2 regions of the Shewanella sp. T24-MNA-CIBAN-0130 genome follow, and region 2 is predicted to be linked to the other one. Evidence: predicted binding sites of a transcription regulator. Region 2 holds the regulator's gene; the other holds the start of a gene.
The links. The regulator MetJ, encoded in region 2, represses methionine synthesis genes. The targets are predictions, from matches to a motif close to TAGACGTCTAGACGTCTA.
Positions count from the first base shown of each region.

Region 1: a site for MetJ is predicted at 1,559-1,576, ahead of msrA (peptide-methionine (S)-S-oxide reductase MsrA). Genes of this name have one in related genera too.

Region 1 is NZ_JBEOPP010000014.1:29,594-33,025, reverse strand. It holds gene trxB (thioredoxin-disulfide reductase) at 1-799, opposite strand, end outside; gene msrA (peptide-methionine (S)-S-oxide reductase MsrA) at 1,057-1,536, opposite strand; gene astE (succinylglutamate desuccinylase) at 1,764-2,795, shown strand; gene AAEZ02_RS08180 (thiamine pyrophosphate-dependent dehydrogenase E1 component subunit alpha) at 2,952-3,432, shown strand, end outside.
Region 2 is NZ_JBEOPP010000003.1:44,283-47,714, forward strand. It holds gene AAEZ02_RS01950 (c-type cytochrome) at 27-356, opposite strand; gene AAEZ02_RS01955 (sulfite exporter TauE/SafE family protein) at 674-1,420, opposite strand; gene metJ (met regulon transcriptional regulator MetJ) at 1,496-1,810, opposite strand; gene metB (cystathionine gamma-synthase) at 2,020-3,189, shown strand; gene AAEZ02_RS01970 (bifunctional aspartate kinase/homoserine dehydrogenase II) at 3,342-3,432, shown strand, end outside.

The DNA.
Region 1 (3,432 bases), on a different contig from region 2:
TGTTTACTTGTAAGTAACCATGACTCATTTCTAATTGGTCAGCAAAAATACCCGTATTTGGGCTGTGACCGATGGCGATGAATACACCCGCAACGTCTAAATCAGTTACTGAACCGTCTTTAGTACTTTTCTTTTTAAGACCCGTTACACCCATTTCGTTACCAGTGACTTCTTCAAGTGTTTGGTCGAGATGTAAAATGATATTACCGTTAGCCACTTTGTCCATTAAACGGTTGATCAGAATTTTTTCTGAACGGAAACTGTCACGGCGGTGAACCAAGTGAACTTCAGAAGCAATATTGCTTAGATAAAGTGCTTCTTCAACCGCGGTGTTACCACCACCGATCACTGCAACTTTTTGGTTACGGTAAAAGAAGCCATCACAAGTCGCACACGCTGACACACCGCGACCCATAAAGGTTTCTTCAGAAGGAAGCCCTAAATATTTAGCTGAAGCACCAGTAGCAATAATTAATGCATCACAAGTAAATTCGCCATTATCGCCTTTTAAACGAAAAGGGCGCTCAGTTAAGGTTACTTCGTTGATGTGGTCAAAAATAATTTCAGTATCAAACTTTTCTGCATGTTTTTGCATGCGTTCCATTAATGCTGGGCCGGTTAAGTCTTCTGCATCGCCTGGCCAGTTTTCAACTTCAGTAGTCGTGGTTAATTGCCCACCTTGCTGCATGCCTGTGATCATCACAGGTTTTAAATTAGCACGTGCAGCATAAACTGCAGCGGTATAGCCGGCAGGGCCAGAACCTAAAATTAGTAGGTTAACGTGACGAGCTTCACTCATGATTTTGTTCTCCGATAACATGCCCTAAGCAATATGAATGAGATTGTATGGAATTTACTACGGCGGGTAAAGTGAAGTTGAGTGTAAGAAATCGATTGGGGTTATCTATTATGTCAATAACTGGTTCTAGGCAAGCGAACTAGCCTAAAGCGAATCACTTATTGTAAAAAGTAATATTTACCGATAAATGGAGCTGTATTCAGTTATAAGCAGGGCAAATTTAAATTATAAACAGCCCCTATATCTGCTCAACGGGATTAATAAACCAAGTGACATGTTGGTAAATTATTTTTTTCTAAATAATTTTGATGATATTCCTCGGCAATGTGAAATGTTTGTATTGGTACAATTTCGGTCACAATATGACGCTGTCCCCATTTACCACTGCGCGCTAGCGCCAGCTTAGAGCTTTCAGCTTCGGCCTTTTGCTGTTTATTGTGGAAAAATATAGTACTTCGATATTGGGTACCAATGTCGCCGCCCTGCATATTTAACATGGTTGGATTATGGTTCTGCCAAAACACGTCCAATAAATCGTCAAAACTGACTACTTGCGGGTCAAATTCAACTTGTACCACTTCAGCATGACCGGTTGAACCGGTTTTGACTTCTTTATATGTTGTCGCACTGTCTTGGCCACCCATGTAGCCACAAGTTACGTTACTGACGCCGTTAATGTCACGGAAAAAATATTCAACACCCCAAAAACAACCTGCACCAAATGTTGCTAACGCCATGACATACCCTTAAAATAATTTACAGAAGTCTAGATGGCTATAATTGTGTTGAATATTGAGATGTTTTGCAAGCAAACTTTTATTAATAAATAAATCTAACATATGCCACCAATAAAATAATGTTTGCCTATGTTAGAATCCGCCGATAAAAACAGGCAATTAATGTTAAGTGGTGCACAATGGCTAACTTAATCATGCCGCATAATAAAGCATACAAGGAGTTGTTTGTGTTATCTAATCTACTGAAAGACCAAGATTTTTTAGCTTACACTTTAGCCAATCCCGACAAAATAGATGGCTGTTTTGATTTTATGTTAGGGACACATACTCATGTTGATGTACTCGACACGGGTGTCATTGTGTTTACCCCGAGCCAAAATTCGACCAAAGACATTGTACTATCCAGTGCTATCCACGGTAATGAAACCGCGCCAATTGAAATGTGTAATCAACTTATTCATGATTTGTTGAGTGAGAAAATCATCGCTAAACAGCGGTGTTTATTCTTAATAGGTAATCCTGCGGCCATCATTAATCAAACCCGTTTTATTGACGAAAACATGAACCGTCTGTTCAGTGGTGCGCACTCAAAAGGTGAGGGTTTAACTCATCCAGAACGTCACCGCGCCAAAGCATTAGAGCAACATGTCGCCGACTTTTTTAACGCCAATAGCGACCATCAACGCATACATTACGATTTACATACCGCCATCCGTGCGTCAAAGCATGAAAAATTTGCTATTTATCCATACCGCCCAGGGCGAGCCTTTAGCGCGGAGCAAATCATGTTTTTAGCGACATGTGGTGTCGATACCATGTTGTTTCATCATGAACCCACAACGACGTTTAGTTATTATTCGTCACAGCAATTTCAAGCAGATGCCTTCACGGTTGAATTAGGTAAGGTGATGCCATTTGGGCAAAATGACATGAGTCGTTTTACTCAAACTCATACTATGCTTGAAAAGCTGATCACCGAAACTGCGTTAGCGCCTGTTGAGTTCGACTCTTCCAAGGTCAACTTATATAAGGTGTCTCGCTCGATCAATAAGCATGTTGAAGACTTTGCCTTTAGCTTTGCCGGTGATGCCGAAAACTTCAGTGCCTTTAGTCAGGGCGAAGTGCTAGCAACCGAAGGTGGTGTAGAGATTAAAGTAGAACACCCTCAAGAAGCGATTGTGTTTCCTAATGCGAATGTGCCGATAGGGCAGCGTACAGTGTTATGTTTAGTGCCTGCACCGAATGAGTCAATCGTATAGCCGTAAAGCAATATATACATGTTAATCGTGAGTAAAATGCATTTACTGTTAAAGTAAGTATTGATAGGTAGTTTACGTTAACGTAATGTCTACTTGCATAGTATAAATAGAGCCGTGTTTATATTGAACATGGTTCAACAATAACAAGAGCATAATATGAGCAACGCACCACTGACCAATGAAACAGTGCACCGTGTCAGCTTCTTAGACAAAGCGTCATTGCACATCCCCATTTTGCGTATTTTGCAAGCCGATGGCACCACGTATGAAAACGCGGTTTTACCGGTAATCGACAAGGCTCTGGCTGATAAAATCTTTGATACGTGTATTTTTACACGCGTATTAGACGAGCGTATGTTGGGTGCACAGCGTCAAGGGCGTATTAGTTTTTACATGACCTGTACCGGTGAAGAAGCCTCAATTATAGGCAGTACCGCCGCGTTAGATAAAGATGACGTCATTTTGGCTCAATATCGTGAACACGCATCATTGCGGTATCGCGGTTTTACGACTGAACAATTTATGAACCAAATGTTCAGTAACGAAAAAGATTTAGGTAAAGGTCGTCAAATGCCGATTCATTACGGCAGCCGTGAACTGAATTACCAAACGATTTCGTCACCATTGGCAACCCAAA
Region 2 (3,432 bases):
ACGAAAAGGTGCTCAGCATTGATGATTTAACCGCAGGTTGCTGGTTGGTCTGAATCAGCTGCGTGATCATACAAAAACTGTTGAATGTCTTTCAGGTCTTTTTCTGATAAGGCTTCAAAAATGGCGGGTTTAGCTTTGTGCATATCACGGGTAAAAAATCGATCCCACTGGCTCATGGTTTTTGTCATTGGAGTGAGTTCTACGCCTTCACTATTGACACTGTGGCACGCTTTACATTCTTTTTTGTACAGGTGTTTGCCTTTTTTAGGGTTACCACCATCGGCTGCCATTACTTGGCTACCGAGTGATAATGCAATGGCGATTGCGATACCAACTTTAACGTATGTGTTCATCATTTTATCCTCTATAGAGCTTTTTTATGGTTGAAGCATTAGCAACATGTGATCATTTCTTTGCTGTAAAGAATGTTACCTAAAAATAGGTATTGTTAATTTGAAGTAGATCATATTCATGAGAAAAATCTAATTGAAAAAAAGTTAATTGAAAGAAATCTAATGAACAACTGTGATGCAGATCTATTGTGCAGAGGATAAAATTTTGTTAGGTAACATGGTACTAGGTAGTGATAGATGTTCGGCCACATATAAGAATGTGTTGTTGTTTATGTCTGAATCGTATGCGATAAAAAAAAAGGGCTGTTAATAGGCAGAGATTAATTAGCAGAGATTAATGTGTTGACCGACATGATGACCAATATTGTTGCGCTAATGCTACATAATATTAATGTCGCCATACGGGTTTTTTCTTTATCGATGCGGCCAATTAATCGGCCAGCGACAAGGTAGCCCGCAATCACTGAAGGCAATAACAACAGTGATAACCATAAGTGCTTGAGCTCAACTAAGCCAACAACAGCTAGAATAGCTAGCGCAATTAATGAGCTAAAGACAAAGAAGGCTGATAATGCGGCTCGAAATTGACTGGCATCTTTGCCTGCAAGCAATATAGCCATTGGTGGACCTCCAATGGCAGCGATATTAGCAAATATGCCCGAAAATACCCCGGCGATAAATAAACTGCTGCGATTTATTGGTGCGGTAACGCGATAGGTACTCAGGATCACGGCAATAAACACAATAGCCGCAATAATTAAGCCTAATATGGGTTGGGGCGCAAACAATAATAATCCAGCACCTAAGAATCCCCCAGGAATACGGCCTAATAGCGCATATTGCAGACCATTAAACTGTAAGTGTCCGCGCTCTCGAAAAAGTGTCATGGCAGAGATAGCAAAACCCATGGCAATAATGGGCACTGGGACTAATTGAGGATTAACAATGTACAGCAGCGGGCTGGCAACAACGGCTAACCCAAAACCAATTAAGCTTTGGGTTAGTGCGCCAAAAAACACGATAACTGATGCCAGTATCAAGGTTGTTGGATCGATAAATGGCATCATAAATTCTCGTTAACAACATCACTGCTTCTTAAAAGGGCAGTTTAACAGTTTGTGAGGTAATCACTAACCAGTGAATTATTCGAGCTCTTCCCACTCGATCCCCATATCATCCATTAATTTTTTCGCTTCACTTGGAATGCTGTCAGGTTGATCTTTTGATAAATCAATATCATAAGGCAAAGGTTGACCTGTGTACGCATGCAAAAATGCTTCGCACAGCAGTTCACTGTTGGTTGCATGACGCAGATTGTTTATCTGGCGTCTGGTACGCTCATCTGTCAGTATTTTTAGTACTTTTAGAGGTATAGAAACTGTTATCTTTTTTACTTGTTCACTTTTTTTGCCGTGTTCGGCATATGGGCTGATATATTCGCCATTCCATTCAGTCATTAACTTACCCTTAACGATAAATACGGTGCAGATTTTAAACCGTTACACTCTCTAGTCAAATTATTGCGAATATTTAATCTCGATGCAAATAGATTTCTTGATGTTTAGACGTCTAAGCGTCTATTTTTGTTGACGGATGAAGATCTCTTCGGTAGATTTAGACGTCTAGACATCTCTTTGTGTGTTTGTGACATTTTTAGGAGTCAATTATGACTAAGCATCAAAGCGCCACATTGGCCGTTCGCCAGGGTATTGAAACAGACACACAGCATGGCGCCATAGTGCCCCCAATTTATTTATCAACCAATTATTCCTTCGATGGTCACAACAATCCGCGCGAGTTTGATTACAGCCGATCGGGTAATCCGACCCGCTGTATTTTAGGTGAAGCGCTGGCCAAACTTGAGCAAGGCGCTACAGGTGTAGTGACCTGTACTGGCATGGCCGCCATTACCTTAGTGACTAGCTTACTTGGTCCAGATGATTTATTAGTGGTGCCGCATGATTGTTATGGTGGTAGTTATCGCCTATTTACGCATTTGGCTAAAAAAGGTCAATTTAAGTTGTTGGTTGTTGATCAAACTGATGCACAAGCATTGAACCAAGCCATTGCCCAAAAACCGAAAATGGTCTGGTTAGAAACGCCATCGAATCCACTGCTGCGGGTGGTCGATATTAGTGCTATTAGCCGAGCCTGCCATGACGTCGGTGCGTTAGTGGCGGTAGATAACACCTTTTTATCGCCAATATTACAACAACCCTTGTTATTGGGTGCTGACATCGTTATTCACTCAACCACTAAATACATTAATGGTCACAGTGATGTGGTGGGTGGCGCTGTGGTGGCTAAAGATGCTGAAGTGGGTGAATTATTGCATTGGTGGTCAAATACGTTAGGGTTAACGGGATCTGCTTTTGACAGTTACTTAACCTTGCGTGGCTTGCGCACTTTAGCGGTGCGAATTCGTGAGCATCAGCGTAATGCGCAAAAAATTGTTGCGTTATTGAGTGCCAGTGCTGTGGTGTCCAAGGTGTATTATCCGGGATTAAAAGACCATCCTGGTCACGACATTGCGGCAAAACAACAACAAGGCTTTGGCGCGATGTTAAGCTTTGAGTTGTTCGGTGGTGAAGCTGAAGTGGAGGCATTTTTACAGGCATTATCCCTGTTTAGTATTGCGGAAAGTTTAGGCGGAGTGGAAAGCTTAGTCGCTGTTCCGGCCACGATGACCCACAGAGCTATGGACCCACAAGCAAGGAAAGAGGCTGGTATTAAAGAGACTTTATTGAGATTATCGGTTGGCATTGAAGATGCTGAGGACCTTGTGGCCGACATTAAAGCTGGCTTAGCTGCTGTTAACGCGATTAAATCAGCTTAATTTGGCTTAAATTAGCTTAATTCGAGTTTAAGTTAGCTGTGGTTTTGCCCAAATTAAGTAAAATAGTAAAAATATGCACTTGCAACACTATTCATTTCAAAATAGAAGTCTAGCAGTCGCAACACAAGTCGTAGTTGTTTAAGGAGTCAGTAATGGCGCGAAGTCATTTACACAAGTTTGGTGGTTCAAGTTTAGCGGATGCAGATTGCTATCGCCGTGTTGCACATATTCTTCTTACACATG